Linked DNA regions of Roseobacter denitrificans OCh 114. Each later gene encodes a partner of the first gene's protein in a complex. Links are inferred from orthologs where the notes say so. Each region holds a gene or a part of one and is shown in the gene's direction. Other genes may lie near its edges.

The links.
Region 2: the proteins of RD1_RS03295 (region 1) and dnaN are in contact, whole or in part, in a solved structure (PDB 1OK7), measured with the Escherichia coli proteins. The link is inferred for Roseobacter denitrificans OCh 114 from one-to-one orthologs.

Annotation. Positions count from the first base shown.
Region 1 is NC_008209.1:689,764-695,675, reverse strand. The notes cover bases 1-2,876. They hold RD1_RS03295 (DNA polymerase IV), read left to right. Parts: upstream 1-749; coding sequence 750-2,003; downstream 2,004-2,876. Other genes in these bases: RD1_RS03290 (N-formylglutamate amidohydrolase), read right to left, coding at 2,006-2,866; pyrF (orotidine-5'-phosphate decarboxylase), read left to right, coding at 1-407. In the rest of the region: ykgO (type B 50S ribosomal protein L36), read left to right, coding at 3,167-3,292; RD1_RS03280 (hypothetical protein), read right to left, coding at 3,347-4,003; RD1_RS03275 (ion channel), read right to left, coding at 4,026-4,799; RD1_RS03265 (alpha/beta hydrolase), read right to left, coding at 5,887-5,912. UniProt on the Escherichia coli protein: Poorly processive, error-prone DNA polymerase involved in translesion repair and untargeted mutagenesis. Copies undamaged DNA at stalled replication forks, which arise in vivo from mismatched or misaligned primer ends.
Region 2 is NC_008209.1:205,704-215,006, forward strand. Bases 1-2,819 are described here. They hold dnaN (DNA polymerase III subunit beta), read left to right. Parts: upstream 1-760; coding sequence 761-1,879; downstream 1,880-2,819. Other genes in these bases: dnaA (chromosomal replication initiator protein DnaA), read left to right, coding at 1-619; recF (DNA replication/repair protein RecF), read left to right, coding at 1,937-2,819. Outside these bases: more of recF, read left to right, coding at 2,820-3,037; RD1_RS00975 (LysE family translocator), read left to right, coding at 3,034-3,654; gyrB (DNA topoisomerase (ATP-hydrolyzing) subunit B), read left to right, coding at 3,733-6,147; RD1_RS00985 (thioredoxin family protein), read right to left, coding at 6,243-6,653; RD1_RS00990 (cytochrome c biogenesis CcdA family protein), read right to left, coding at 6,675-7,388; RD1_RS00995 (putative DNA modification/repair radical SAM protein), read left to right, coding at 7,561-8,796; RD1_RS01000 (UdgX family uracil-DNA binding protein), read left to right, coding at 8,798-9,303. UniProt on the Escherichia coli protein: Confers DNA tethering and processivity to DNA polymerases and other proteins. Acts as a clamp, forming a ring around DNA (a reaction catalyzed by the clamp-loading complex) which diffuses in an ATP-independent manner freely and bidirectionally along dsDNA.

The DNA of each region.
Region 1 (5,912 bases):
ATTCCGACATGAAAATCCTCGCCGTGACGATCCTGACGTCGCTGGATCGCGGCGATCTGGATCATTGTCTGATCAGGGATGGGGAACTGTCCGATCTGGTGCAGATGCGCGCGGACCGCGCCTTTGAGGCCGGGGCCGATGGCGTCATCGCCTCCCCCCATGAGGCGGCACTGATCCGGGCACTGCCCTCTGCCACCGGACGGTTGATCGTAACCCCCGGTGTGCGCCCTGCGGGTGCTGATCTGGGCGATCAAAAGCGAGTCGCCACGCCCGCAAATGCGATCGCCGATGGCGCGGACCACATTGTTGTGGGTCGCCCGGTCTGGAAATCGCCAAATCCACGTGCAGCGGCGCAAGCCATCCTGAGCGAGTTGCAAAGCCCACAAGCCCACAGTCCAAATCGCTGAAAATCCACTGGAATCCAGATTTATCCACAACCTGAGGGGGAGCATCGCAGCGCCCCTGCGACGCTAAAGACTGTGGCACACAGACAACAGACAACAGGATGTAGCAGAATAACGGTGCCACGGCTTAGGTAAATTCACTCACAAGTGGTAGGGTTAACAGGAGTGATACTCCCCGACGAACCGTTTCTTCCTGAGGTTCGTTACCTCCCCCCGCTTCACGCAGCGGGGGGCTTTTCGATCTGACGGTCGAACAGTCGCTCCGCCGCCGATGCGAATGTAGCATTTTCATGGGTTCCGATCTGACCTATCCTGCCCCTCAAGCGTTCTCCACATAGCTGCGATATGCCAACACTCTGCCGCGACTGTTTTTCCCTATTCGACCACGGGCAACGTTGCCCCGCGTGCAACAGCCCGCGCCGGATCGCGCATGCCGAACTGAACGAACTGTCCATCGCCCATATGGACTGCGACGCCTTTTACGCCTCGGTGGAAAAGCGCGACAATCCTGAACTTGAAGGCAAGCCCGTGATCATCGGCGGGGGACGGCGCGGCGTTGTCTCAACCGCCTGTTATGTCGCGCGCATTCGCGGTGTGCGTTCCGCAATGCCCATGTTTCAGGCCCTGAAACTCTGCCCCGACGCGGTCATCATCAAACCCCGGATGCAGGCCTATGTGGAGGCCTCACGCGCGATCCGCGCGATGATGGAAGAACTGACACCTGCCATCGAGCCGCTGTCGCTGGACGAAGCTTTCATGGATTTGTCCGGCACCGCGCGGCTGCACGGGGCACCTCCGGCGGTCATGCTGGCCAGACTGGTCAAGCGGATGCATCAGGAACTGGGTCTGACCGGGTCAATCGGACTGTCACATAACAAGTTTCTGGCCAAGGTGGCGTCTGACCTCGACAAACCGCATGGTTTTTCGATCATCGGCAAGGCGGAAACCGCCGCCTTCCTGCGCAACAAGCCGGTGCGCATGATCTGGGGTGTGGGCGCTGCGGGGCAGGCCTCGCTTGAAAAGGCGGGGATTCGCACTTTTTCCGACCTGTTGCGCTGGGACAGGCGCGATCTGGGCGCACGGTTCGGCTCCATGGGCGACAGGCTCTGGCATCTGGCGCGGGGCGAAGATCACCGCCGCGTTTCGGCCCATGCCCCGATGAAATCCATCTCCAATGAAACAACCTTTCATGATGATACCTCTGATCCGGAGCTTCTGGACGGGCACCTGTGGCGCATGGCCGAAAAGGTCTCAGACCGGGCCAAGGCCAAACAGCTTGCAGGCCGGGTCGTCACGCTGAAACTCAAGCGCGCGGATCATTCGCTGCTGTCACGCAGGATCAGCCTGCGCGACGGGACGCAGATGGCGGATACGATCTATCGCACCGCCCGCAGCCTGTTTGATCAGGTCGGCGACGAGGGTCCCTACCGCCTGTTGGGCTGTGGTCTGTCGGACCTCATTCCCGAAGACAGTGCGGATCTGTCGGGGGACCTGCTCGACCCGCAGGCACAGCAACGAAGTGCCGCCGAACGCGCAACAGACAAGATACGGGATCGTTTTGGCGCGGATGCCATCCTGAAAGGGCGCTCGCTGCGCTGAACCTACTCGGCAGCCAGCGGCACCGGTTCCCGACCGATCTGCGCGATTTCAGAAACCGCAGCACGCAAGGCCGCGCGCACAGCTTCAAAGTTGGAATTGGGCCGAATGCGTTTCTCATCCATGTAAAGCGCGCGATCAAGCTCCACCTGCACCGCATGTTGACCGCGCTGCGGGCGCCCATATGCCTGCGCGATATAGGCCCCGGCAAAAGGCGCATTGCGCGCCACGCGAAACCCTTGTGCGACGAATGCGGCTTCGACACGCTCAACGACACTGCCTGCGGCGGCCGCGCCGAAGCGATCGCCCAACACGATATCCGGACGCGTCCCGCCGGACCGCGCGACACTTTCTACGGCTTCATGCGGCATCGAATGGCAATCAATCAACACAGCCTGTCCGTGAAACCGATGCGCATCGTCCAACAAAACCTGAAGCTTTTGGTGGTAAGGGTGCCAATACCGGTCAAGACGCTCCTGCGCATCGACCATGGCGATCTTGCCGCGATAAATTGCGCGCCCATTGGCCACGACCCGTGGAATGACGCCCAGCCCGGATGCAACCCTCGGATTGTGCCCTTGGCGGCGTACACCTTCTATCAACGCGGGGTCCAACTCATCCGGGCTGCGGTTCAGATCGACATAGGCACGCGGCGCTGCGGCCTTGATGAACCGCGCCCCAAAGGCGGGCGCGCAATCAAACAGGCGATCCACGAACGCATCTTCGGATGAGCGTATCAACTGGTCATTCAGAACGGTTTTACGCATCATGTCCTTTGGATATGCCGACCCGCTGTGGGGTGAGGCAAAAACCACGCAAGACGTGTCGCGGGCGGGCAAACAGATGTGATAGGCGGTGTGTAACATGCGTAATCCTTCGCCTCATACATAGCGCAGAAAAATTGAAAACCAAAAGCCCTTGATCCCCCGGACGACTCCTTTTATAGACGCCGCTACCGGCGCGTTTTTTCGCGCCCCATTTTTGTATGGGGCAACGGAATGCGCGGCCAAATAGTGGGTGATTAGCTCAGCGGTAGAGCACTTCGTTGACATCGAAGGGGTCACTGGTTCGATCCCAGTATCGCCCACCATGAGATACACTGGTCCGTTTCGGCGGGCTGCCCGAAACCCGGCGCCCCACCGCGCCACAACATGAGGAGAACGACCATGAAGGTTCGCAATTCGCTCCGCTCGCTCAAGAATCGGCACCGCGACTGCCGTGTTGTGCGCAGGAAGGGCCGCGTCTACGTCATCAACAAGACGCAACGCCGGTTCAAAGCCCGTCAGGGTTAAACCAAGCAAATCACGAAAAAAGGCCGCCCCACCCGGGCGGCTTTTTTTATGCGCTCAACAGGGAAATGCGCGCACCTCATAGGCGGGATCGGAAAAGTAGGGCGCGAAATCCGTTGGAATCACCGGATCATCCGTGCCGGCGGACAAGCGATCAGGTGCAAAACGGTTCGGGAATTGCACCAACTCCCCCTCCTGCGTCAACCGCGTGGCATAGCCCTCCAGATCGTCAAACGGCGGCTGTGGTCGTGCAAACTCTGCGACGCTGAACCGCTGACAAATGAACTGAGCCTTCACCATGATGGCGTCGTCACTGGCAGTGAAATCAATCACGTGCCCCAGTTTGGTCGCAAAATCCATCACGGCAAAGCGCAGCGGCCCATCCAGAACGAACAGCGTCGTTTCATCCTTGCCGAATAACTCCGCTTCGCCGCGCCACTGCGCACCGGTTGCAAATCGCACGTCATATTCCCCCGGCGGCACCAGCACCTTGAAGAATTCCCCGCCCTCGATAAAGGCCGCAAGCGCCGGGGCATGGGTTTGCGCATCCACCAGCGTCATCATGAAATCCTGACCCGGTGCTGTTTTGACCTGCAGCGGAAACACCGCGGGCAGGCCCGTCTTGTTCCACATAAGACCGGCGCGCGGTTCTTCTGCCCCGCCGGATGTCGCCAGAAGGCCCAACCACAAGGCGCTCAGGAGTGTGAATTTCAAGACCGCTTTATGCACCAGATTCCTATACCATACCTTCGGTTTTGATGCGAACCACGGCACCACAGTGCTTGCAGTGTACCGCGTCATGGTCATGTTTGGTCAATCCGCAGGACTGACAGGTATACTGTACCTTGGGCGGCTGGATGATGGCCCGCGCAAGCTGCACAAACAGGGCCACGCCCACCACCATGATCACCACAGCCAGCAGTTTGCCGCCCGTGGTGGTTGGTGTGATATCCCCATACCCGGTGGTCGTCAGCGTGGAGACGGTGAAATAAAGCGCGTTGATATAGCCCTCAAGCCCCGTCCCACGTTCGACAAACAGCGCAAAGACGACCGAGGTCGTGAAAAATACGAACACAAACAGGTTGATGGCCGCGATGACGGCCCCTTCATGTTTGACAAAGAACGGACTGACACGCCGCAGATCACGCAGCAGGTGATAGGAGTGGATGATCCGCAGGCCGCGCAGAATACGCAGAAAGGCGAGGTTTGCGTGAATGAAAGGCGCGATCAACAAAGACAGGATCACGATCACATCCGCAATTGTGTAGATTTTCAAAAGCATCTCCCTGCGGTCGCTCGCAATCCAGAGCCGCGCGGTAAAATCCGCCAGAATCAACAGGCCAAGCACAAACCCAAGGGCTTCCAACCCCACTGTCGCCTGGAGAGGCGCAATGGCGATGAACAGGATGATCGTGAACACATCGAATAGTATCAGGCCAAACCGGAACCGCCGAGAACGCTGCTGTGAGCCTGTGTAAAGCTCCGTCATGGTTTGTTTCAGGTCACGCATCATGGCGCACATCAACTCAAAACCCGGCTGGCTTGGCAAGGACAATCAGGGGGCAGAACGTATGACCTCGCGAAACCGTGCGCGCAGAACGGGCTTGCGCTCCGGGCTTCAAGACATAGGTTCACCTGCATACTCGCAAATGGAAGAGGCTCCCATGACCATCGCAACGGAATACACCCCGCCCAAAGTCTGGACGTGGGACGCAGAAAACGGTGGCAAATTCGCCAGCACCAACCGCCCCATCGCAGGCCCGACACATGACAAGGACCTGCCGGTCGGCAAACACTCTTTGCAGCTTTATTCGCTTGCCACGCCGAACGGCGTCAAGGTCACGGTGTTGCTCGAAGAGTTGCTGGCACTTGGCATTACCGACGCCGAATATGATGCATGGCTCATCAAGATCGGCGATGGCGACCAATTCGGCAGCGGTTTCGTCGAGGTGAACCCGAATTCGAAAATCCCCGCCCTGATGGACCGCTCAGGCGATACGCCGCAGCGCGTTTTCGAATCCGGTGCCATCCTTCTCTATCTGGCTGAAAAATTCGGCCACTTCATCCCGGATGATGCCGCCGGGCGCGCCGAAACGCTGTCATGGCTCTTTTGGCAAATGGGCTCCGCGCCTTATCTGGGTGGTGGTTTTGGCCACTTCTACGCCTATGCTCCCGAAAAGATGGAATACCCGATCAACCGCTTTTCGATGGAGACAAAGCGTCAACTCGACGTGCTTGACCGGCAACTCGCCGAACGTGACTTCATCGCAGGTGACACCTACACGATCGCCGATATGGCAATCTGGGCGTGGTACGGGCAACTCGTGCTCGACCGGTTCTATGATGCTGCCGAATTTCTGGACGTGACCAGCTACACGCATGTGCTGAACTGGGCTGAAAAGATCGACGCCCGCCCCGCCGTTCAGCGGGGGACGCATGGTAAACCGCATGTCGGGTGCCCCGGAAACGCAACTGCATGAACGCCATGACGCGTCAGATTTCGAGACACAGACGCAGGACAAGATCGGCGAAAAGTCCTGAGGATTGCGGACCGGGGGCGCGATGGATCACGTCGCGCCCTCGGAACAGGCCGCGCATTACAGGCCCGCGCCGCCCCCTTCGC
Region 2 (9,303 bases), 490 kb from region 1 along the record:
GGGCGATCGCGCACCGGGTGAAATCAAGGACATGGAAGAGCGTGTCAAATCGCGCCTGCAATGTGGGCTTGTGGTCGATCTGCACCCGACCGATTACGAATTGCGGCTTGGCATTTTGCAAAGCAAGGTGGAACAGCAACGCAAGAACTACCCCGGCCTTGATATTTCGGACGGGGTTCTGGAATTCCTTGCGCATCGGATTTCGACCAATGTGCGGGTGCTTGAGGGCGCGCTGACACGCCTGTGTGCCTTTGCGTCCCTGGTGGGGCGCGAGATCGACATGGAACTGACGCAGGATTGTCTGTCTGACGTGTTGCGCGCCTCCGAGCGCAAGATCACCGTCGAGGAAATTCAGCGCAAGGTCTCGGATCACTACAACATCCGCCTGTCGGACATGATCGGACCCAAGCGGTTGCGCTCATATGCGCGGCCCCGGCAGGTTGCCATGTATCTGAGCAAAAAGATGACGTCGCGCTCCCTGCCTGAAATCGGCCGCCGCTTTGGCGGGCGCGATCACACGACGGTCATGCATGGTGTAAAACGCATCGAAGAGCTCAAGATTCAGGACGGGCAGATCGCCGAAGACCTCGAATTGCTGCGCCGCGCGCTGGAAGAGTGACAAAAAGAGGTCTGCGCGCCCTCATCTGGCCTGCAGACCTTGACGCCCTGCCGTTATCCTACGACAAATCCACAAAACGCTTGTGAAGTCGGCCAAACAGGGTAATTTGCCTGTCCCGACTGTGGATTAGGAAGTGGCACAATGAAAATCAGCATCGAACGCGCGGCCCTGCTCAAAGCGGTGTCTCAGGCACAGTCGGTTGTGGAACGTCGCAACACCATCCCGATCCTTGCCAATGTGTTGATCGAAGCTGAAGGCAGCGATGTGACCTTTCGCGCCACCGACCTTGATATCGAAGTTGTCGACAAGGCCCCCGCGCAGGTGGAACGCGCCGGGGCGACGACTGTTTCTGCCACTACCCTGCATGAGATCGTGCGCAAACTGCCCGACGGCGCGCTTGTGACCCTGACCGCGGATAGTGCCATCGGCCGCCTGACGGTTGAGGCCGGTCGGTCAAACTTTTCGCTGGCAACCCTGCCCAAGGAAGACTTCCCGGTGATGGCGACGTCCGAGTATCAGTCGAATTTTTCTGTCAAGGCACCCGTGCTGCGACGTCTTTTCGACAAGTCGAAATTCGCGATCTCGACCGAAGAGACGCGGTATTATCTGAATGGCGTCTACATGCATGTGGCGGATGCCGACGGCGGGCACGTATTGCGCTGCGTGGCGACGGATGGGCACAGGCTTGCGCGCATTGACGCGGACCTGCCCGAGGCCGCAAACGATATGCCCGGCGTGATCGTGCCGCGCAAAACGGTTGGAGAGCTGCGCAAACTGCTCGACAATGACGAGATGACAATCGCGGTTTCCGTGTCGGAAACCAAGGTGCGCTTTGCCACGCCCGATATCACCCTGACGTCCAAGGTGATTGATGGCACCTTCCCCGATTACACGCGGGTCATTCCGCAAGGCAACACGCGCAAGCTGGAAGTGGATGCGGCGGATTTTGCCCGTGCGGTGGACCGGGTGGCAACCGTCAGCTCTGAACGCTCGCGCGCGGTCAAGCTGCAACTGGACGAAGACCGGTTGGTTCTGTCCGTCAACGCACCGGACAGCGGTGCCGCCGAAGAGGAATTGGCCGTGGCCTATGGCGATGAGCGGCTGGAAATCGGGTTCAACGCGAAATACCTGCTGGAGATCGCCAGTCAGGTGGATCGTGAAAACGCCGTCTTTCTGTTCAATTCATCGGGCGATCCGACTCTGATGCGTGAAGGCAATGACCTGTCTGCCGTGTATGTCGTCATGCCGATGCGCGTCTGATGCCTTGCTCTTGTTGCCCTTGGCCGGGATAGCCACGAACGAGCTGGGGGGCATTTCATGGCCCTGCATCTGACCGATCTCATGGTCTCGCACTTCAGGTCCCACCGCGTGGCACGTTTTGCGCTGGACCAGCGGCCCGTTGCCCTGTTCGGGCCGAACGGTGCGGGCAAGACGAACATCCTCGAAGCGGTTTCTCTTCTGTCCCCCGGCAGAGGTCTGCGTCGTGCCAGCGCGCAGGACATGACCCGGCGGCCAGAGGCTCTGGGCTGGAAGATCACGGCACAGGTAATGTCGCTGGGCCAGCATCAGGAGGTTGAGACATGGTCGCAGGAAGGGGCCGCCCGTCAGGTCAGGATCAACGGCAAGACCGCTGCACAGACCGCGCTGGGGCGCGTATCGCGGGTTCTGTGGCTGATCCCCTCCATGGACCGTTTGTGGATCGAAGGGGCGGAGGGGCGCAGGCGCTTTCTGGACCGCATGACGCTGAGTTTCGAGCCGGGCCATGCAGATGCCACGCTGGCTTATGAAAAGGCAATGCGCGAGCGCAACCGTTTGCTCAAGAATATGGTTCGGGAGCCGTCGTGGTACCAGGCGCTTGAGTTGCAAATGGCACAGGCAGGCGTGGTGGTTGACCAGAACCGGCGGATGGCCCTGCGCCAACTGGCAGCAGCGCAATCAGATGCGACCACCGCCTTTCCTGCGGCTGAACTTGAGTTGATCCACAATGATGCGCCCCTGCCCGATGGGGAAACCGCCCTGCGCGATGCTTTTGCAGACAGCCGCAGCCGGGACCTCGCGGCGGGTCGCACACTAGTCGGGCCCCATCGCGCGGATCTGATCGGCACCTATCGCGCCAAGGGCGTTGCGGCCAGGGATTGCTCGACAGGCGAACAGAAAGCCTTGCTGGTCTCTCTGATCCTCGCCAATGCCCGCGCGCTGGCACAGGACTCCGGTGCCGCACCACTGCTTTTGCTAGATGAGGTGGCGGCGCATCTGGATGCGGACAGGCGTGCCGCATTGTACGATGAAATCACGGCACTCGGCGCGCAGGCCTGGATGACGGGCACGGAAAAGAGCCTGTTTGATACGCTGGGCGACGGCGCGCAGTATTTCGAAATCACCGAAACGGACGGTGCATCAACGGTGCAGGACGGATGACAATCTCCACCGCCGACCTGTTGCTTTACGCGGGTGCATTGATCATCTTGTTTCTGACACCGGGGCCGGTCTGGCTGGCACTGATGGCGCGTGCGCTGTCGGGTGGGTTTGCGGCTGCCTGGCCACTGGCGTTCGGTGTGGCCGTGGGTGACATCCTTTGGCCCTTGGTTGCGGTGCTGGGGATATCGTGGATCGTCTCTGTGTTTGATGTCTTCATGCTCGTGCTGCGCTGGGTGGCTTGCGGCGTGTTCATCGTGATGGGCATCGCGCTGATCCGGCATGCGCGGCACTCCATCAGTGCTGACAGCCGGTTGACCAGACCCGGCGTTTCGGCAGGCTTTGCCGCGGGGGTCATTGCGATCCTCGGCAATCCCAAGGCGGTCTTGTTCTATATGGGCGTGCTGCCCGGGTTTTTTGATCTGCGCGATGTAACGGGTGTTGATGTCACCGTGATCATCGCGGCTTCCGTGTGTATTCCGCTGATCGGCAATCTGATGATAGCGGCCTGCGTCGGGCGCATCCGCAGCGTTATCACGCGGCCCCAGACGCTGGCACGGATCAATGTCATCTCTGGCTGCTCGCTTATTCTGGTTGGTGTGTTGATCCCTGTATTATAACACAAAATATTGTGTCGGCGGCGTGACAACCGGAGAGAAAAACCGTATAACTCGGTCAAAATACGAAGGTATGACGACATGTCCGAAAACGATCAGACTCCCGAAGAATATGGCGCGAATTCCATCAAAGTTCTCAAGGGGTTAGAGGCTGTCCGAAAACGCCCCGGTATGTATATTGGCGATACGGATGATGGCTCCGGTCTGCACCATATGGTGTATGAGGTTGTCGACAACGGCATCGACGAGGCACTGGCGGGCCATGCGGATGCGGTGACGGTCAAAATCCACGCCGACAGTTCGGTGTCAGTGTCCGACAACGGGCGCGGCATTCCTGTGGGCATCCACGAAGAAGAGGGCGTGTCCGCCGCCGAAGTCATCATGACACAGCTGCATGCGGGTGGTAAGTTTGACAGCAATTCCTACAAGGTGTCGGGCGGTTTGCACGGCGTCGGCGTTTCGGTTGTGAACGCGCTGTCGGACTGGCTGGAACTGCGCATCTGGCGCGAGGGTAAAGAGCACGTCGCCCGCTTTGAAGGCGGGTTTACGACCAGGCACCTCGAAGTGGTCGGCGATACCGACCGCACGGGCACCGAGGTCCGCTTCATGGCCTCGACCGAGACGTTTTCCAACCTCGACTATTCGTTCGAGACGCTGGAAAAGCGCCTGCGCGAACTGGCCTTTCTGAATTCCGGTGTGCGCATCATTCTGATCGACGAGCGCCCTGCCGAAGAACTGCGGTCCGATTTGTTCTACGAGGGGGGCGTCAAGGAATTCGTCAAATACCTCGATCGTTCGAAATCCTCGGTTATGCCCGAGCCGATTTTCATCACCGGGGAAAAAGACGACATCGGCGTCGAAGTCGCCATGTGGTGGAACGACAGCTATCACGAAAACGTCCTGCCGTTTACGAACAACATTCCGCAACGCGACGGCGGCACCCATATGGCGGGCTTTCGCGGGGCGCTGACGCGCACGATCAACAATTATGCGCAGTCCTCCGGTATCGCACGCAAGGAAAAGGTCAGCTTTACCGGCGATGATGCACGCGAGGGGTTGACCTGCGTGCTGTCGGTCAAGGTGCCTGATCCGAAGTTCTCGTCGCAGACCAAGGACAAGCTGGTATCCTCCGAAGTGCGCCCCGCTGTCGAAGGGTTGGTCAACGAAAAGCTGGCCGAATGGTTCGAAGAAAATCCGGCCGAGGCCAAGATCGTCGTGGGCAAGATCATCGAAGCGGCGCACGCGCGTGAAGCGGCCCGCAAGGCACGCGACCTCACGCGTCGCAAGACGGCGATGGATGTGAATTTTCTGGCCGGAAAGCTCAAGGATTGTTCCGAAAAGGACCCTTCCAAAACCGAAGTCTTCCTTGTCGAGGGGGATTCAGCGGGCGGTTCTGCGCAGACTGGCCGCGACCGCCAGACACAGGCGATCCTGCCGCTGAAGGGTAAGATCCTGAACGTGGAACGTGCGCGCTTTGACCGGATGCTGGGCAGTCAGGAGATTGGCAACCTCGTTATGGCGCTCGGGACAGGGATCGGTCGCGACGAATTCAACATCGACAAATTGCGCTACCACAAGATCGTCATCATGACGGATGCGGACGTGGATGGCGCGCATATCCGGACGTTGTTGCTGACCTTCTTTTACCGGCAGATGCCGCAATTGATCGAACAGGGGCACCTCTATATTGCGCAGCCGCCGCTTTACAAAGTCAGCCGTGGCAAGTCCGAGGTCTACCTCAAGGATGAGGCCGCGATGGAGGAATACCTGATCCAACAGGGGATTGATGGCGCGATGCTACGTCAGGGCAACAACGAAGAAATCTCCGGTGCAGACCTCGCCCGCGTGGTTGAACTGGCCCGCCAGATGCGCCGTGTGCTTGACGCTTTCCCGACACATTACCCGCGCCACATTTTGGAACAGGCCGCGATTGCGGGTGCCTTTACACCCGGTGCCGTGGATGCAGACCTGCAGGGCGTGGCGGACAAGGTCGCGGCACGGCTGAACCTCATTGCGCTTGAATACGAACGGGGCTGGCAAGGGCGCATCACGCAGGATCACGGCATCCGTCTGGCGCGTATCCTGCGCGGAGTTGAAGAAGTGCGCACACTGGACGGGCGCATCCTGCGCGGCGGTGAAGCCAGCCGCAGTGGTTCCTTCACAGAGCACCTGCAGGAGGTCTACAACCTGCCCGCGACATTGGTGCGCAAGGATCGGACACAATTGATCCATGGTCCGATGGACCTGTTGAATGCCATTCTGCAAGAAGGCGAAAAAGGGCTATCCCTGCAACGCTACAAGGGTTTGGGTGAAATGAACCCGGACCAGCTGTGGGAAACCACGTTGGACCCGGATGCGCGCACACTGTTGCAGGTCAAGGTCGACGATATGGCCGAGGCGGACGATCTCTTTACCAAACTCATGGGCGATGTTGTGGAGCCGCGCCGCGAGTTCATTCAGCAAAACGCACTAAGCGTTGAGAACCTCGATTTCTGACCAGCTGTAGGCTTGGTTTTCAACAGCTGCGGCCAGAGGAGAAACCATACTTCACTGTTCCCTCTGGCCGACACTGTTTGTGCCGGGTGTTCAGGTCAGGCCGACGCTGCACCCAAAGCGGAATCCATCAACGCCTTGATCTGCGATTTGCCGGTCTGGGCGACGATGCGTCCCAATTCCTGATCGCCTTTCAGCACCACAAGCGTTGAGCGGCGTGGGATGTTCATACGTTTGACCAGATCCGATTTGCCGTGGTCGTCCCAATCAACGTCGATGAAGGTGATCTTGGCCTCGTATTCCGGGTTTTCCGCTTTCAGCGCGTTGATAACCCGCTCTTGCGCCGCGCAGGTGCTGCACCAGCTGGCTTTGAAGTCCAGAAAGACGGTGTCACCAGCTTTCAGGTGCTTTTCCACCAGTCCCGGCTCATAGGCGAGCGGGGCGGCGTTGGCAGCAAAGGGCAGCGCAGCGGCCCCTGCGGTGAGCAAAAGAAAATGACGACGATCCATGTGGGTCTCCTAAGGTTGTTCTTACAGTGAAACGGAAAGGTCGATCAGCCAGGCCGGCAGAACGCCGATCATCCAGGCTTCGATCATGTGATGCAAGTTGAATAAAAGGCCCAGTCCAACGGCGACGAACGCCACGCCGAGAATGGGGCGGCTGCGCAAGGCAAGGGCGCGTAGCTGTGTATTATAGCGTCCGACTGCACCGCGTGTGCCGTAAGCAAGGCCAAGGATCAGGGTCGAGACACCGGCGGCAAAGAACACCATGATGGTGGTCGCGCGCAGCAGCCCTTCGCCCTGTGACGCGAGCGAGATCGCACCCCCCAGCGTTGGACCGATGCAGGGGCTCCACACCGCGCCGAGCAGCAATCCACCGAGGAATTGCCCGCGCAGTCCGCCGCGATCCAGCGTGTCGATGCGTGCATCAGCCTGCGACGACAGGCCCGCCGTTGCCCCAGCCATGACCGCCCCGGCCTGTGGCACCAGCAGCGCAAGACCGAATAGCACCATCAACCCAGCCCCGATCTTTGAGATCGTATCGATGTCGACCCCAAGCGCCTGTCCAAAGGCCGTGACGCCCACGCCCAAGGTCACGAACGACAGGCTCAACCCCCCGGACAGGGCGACTGGCCCAAAACGGCTGGACTGAAAAGCGCTGGCGATCACGATGGGCAAGACCGGCACAACGCAGGGGTTGATCAGGGTCAGCAAACCCGCTCCATATGCAAAGAGTAATTCCATGACGGCCACTTAAGGCGTGCAGCACCGCGCTGTCATCAAACGATCCGGTGACGCGGTTTCACATGGTCGTGGGTTTTGTGACACACACGGGTCGTCAGGCTTCGCATTGTCCGTTTGTCGCAGGGGTGAAAACCATATTGCGGGAATGCAAGGGAGAACATATACAGAACAAATGGCGAGATTATCACTGGAACAAAAGCTGGCGATTCTCAGCGACGCGGCAAAATATGACGCGTCCTGCGCGTCATCTGGCTCGACCAAACGGGATTCGCGCGGCGGCAAGAGCCTCGGGTCGAATGAAGGCAGCGGTATCTGCCATGCCTATGCGCCGGATGGGCGATGCATCAGCCTGTTGAAAATACTGATGACCAATTTCTGCATCTATGACTGCACCTATTGCATCAATCGCGCCTCATCCAATGTCGCGCGCGCGCGGTTTTCTGTGGATGAGGTGGTGAAACTGACGATCGAATTCTACCGCCGCAACTATATTGAGGGGCTGTTTCTGTCTTCGGGGATCATCCGGTCGCCCGACGCGACGATGTCGGACATGGTGCAAATCGCGCGCAAACTGCGCAAGGAAGAGAATTTTCGTGGCTACATCCACCTCAAGACGATCCCCGACGCCGCTCCTGAACTGATCGAGGAGGCCGGCCTGCTGGCGGATCGCTTGTCGATCAATGTTGAAATGCCGACCGATGCAGCCGTCAAACAACATGCGCCTGAGAAAAGCCCCGAGCAGATCCGGCGCGCCATGGCAGATGTGCGCCTACGCAAAGAGGTCGCAAAGGATCGCACGCATACGGGCCGCCGTCCCCCTCGCTTTGCGCCTGCTGGCCAGTCAACGCAGATGATTATCGGCGCGGATGATGCAACCGACAGCACCGTTTTGGGACAATCAACGCGGCTCTATTCGAGCTACAAGTTGAAACGCGTCTACTATTCCGCCTTTTCACCCATCCCGGATGCATCGGCTAAGTTGCCGCTGATCAGCCCGCCGTTGCAGCGTGAACACAGGCTGTATCAGGCGGATTGGTTGTTGCGGTTTTATGGGTTCGATCTGGAGGAGATTACCGGGCATCGCAAGGATGGCAATCTGGATCTCGATATTGACCCGAAACTGGCATGGGCGCTGGCGCACCGTGGGCTGTTTCCACTTGATGTGAATACGGCCAGTCGTGACATGCTGCTGCGCGTCCCCGGTTTCGGGACGAAAACCGTTGGCCGCATTCTTTCGACCCGCCGACACCGCACGCTGCGCTACGAAGACCTTGCGCGTATGGGGGCGTCGATGAAAAAGGCGCAGCCTTTCATCACGGCTCTCGGGTGGACGCCGCGCAACCTCACCGACAGTGACACGCTGCGCGCCCGCTTTGCGCCGCCGCCGCAACAGATGAGCCTTTTCTGACGTGCCCCACGTCAGCTTGCCGCGCATAGGCACCGCAGAGGCATGGCGTGATGCCGCACGCGGATTTCTTAGCGCTGCTGTCCCGCCCGCGCAGATCACGTGGGGCGACAGCACAACCGAACCGGGTCTTTTCGAAACGCCTGCGCCACTCGTCGCGCCGGGCAGGGTGACTGTGCCGCGGTCTTTCGTGTCGATGGCCAACACCGTTGTCTGGCATAGTGATCCATCCCGCTTTGCCCGACTCTACGCGTTTTTGTGGCGGTTGAAAGACGCACCGCACCTGATGACGGACCGGGGTGACGCGCAGCTTGCCAAACTGCGGAGCATGGAAAAAAACGTGCGTCGGTGTCAGCACAAGATGAAAGCCTTTGTTCGGTTTCGCGAAATCGGCGCGCCCGGCGATAACAGGCGGTCCTTTGCCGCATGGTTTGAGCCGACGCACCATACCATCGAACCCACCGCGCAGTTTTTCGTCCGCCGATTTGCGGATATGGACTGGCGTATCCT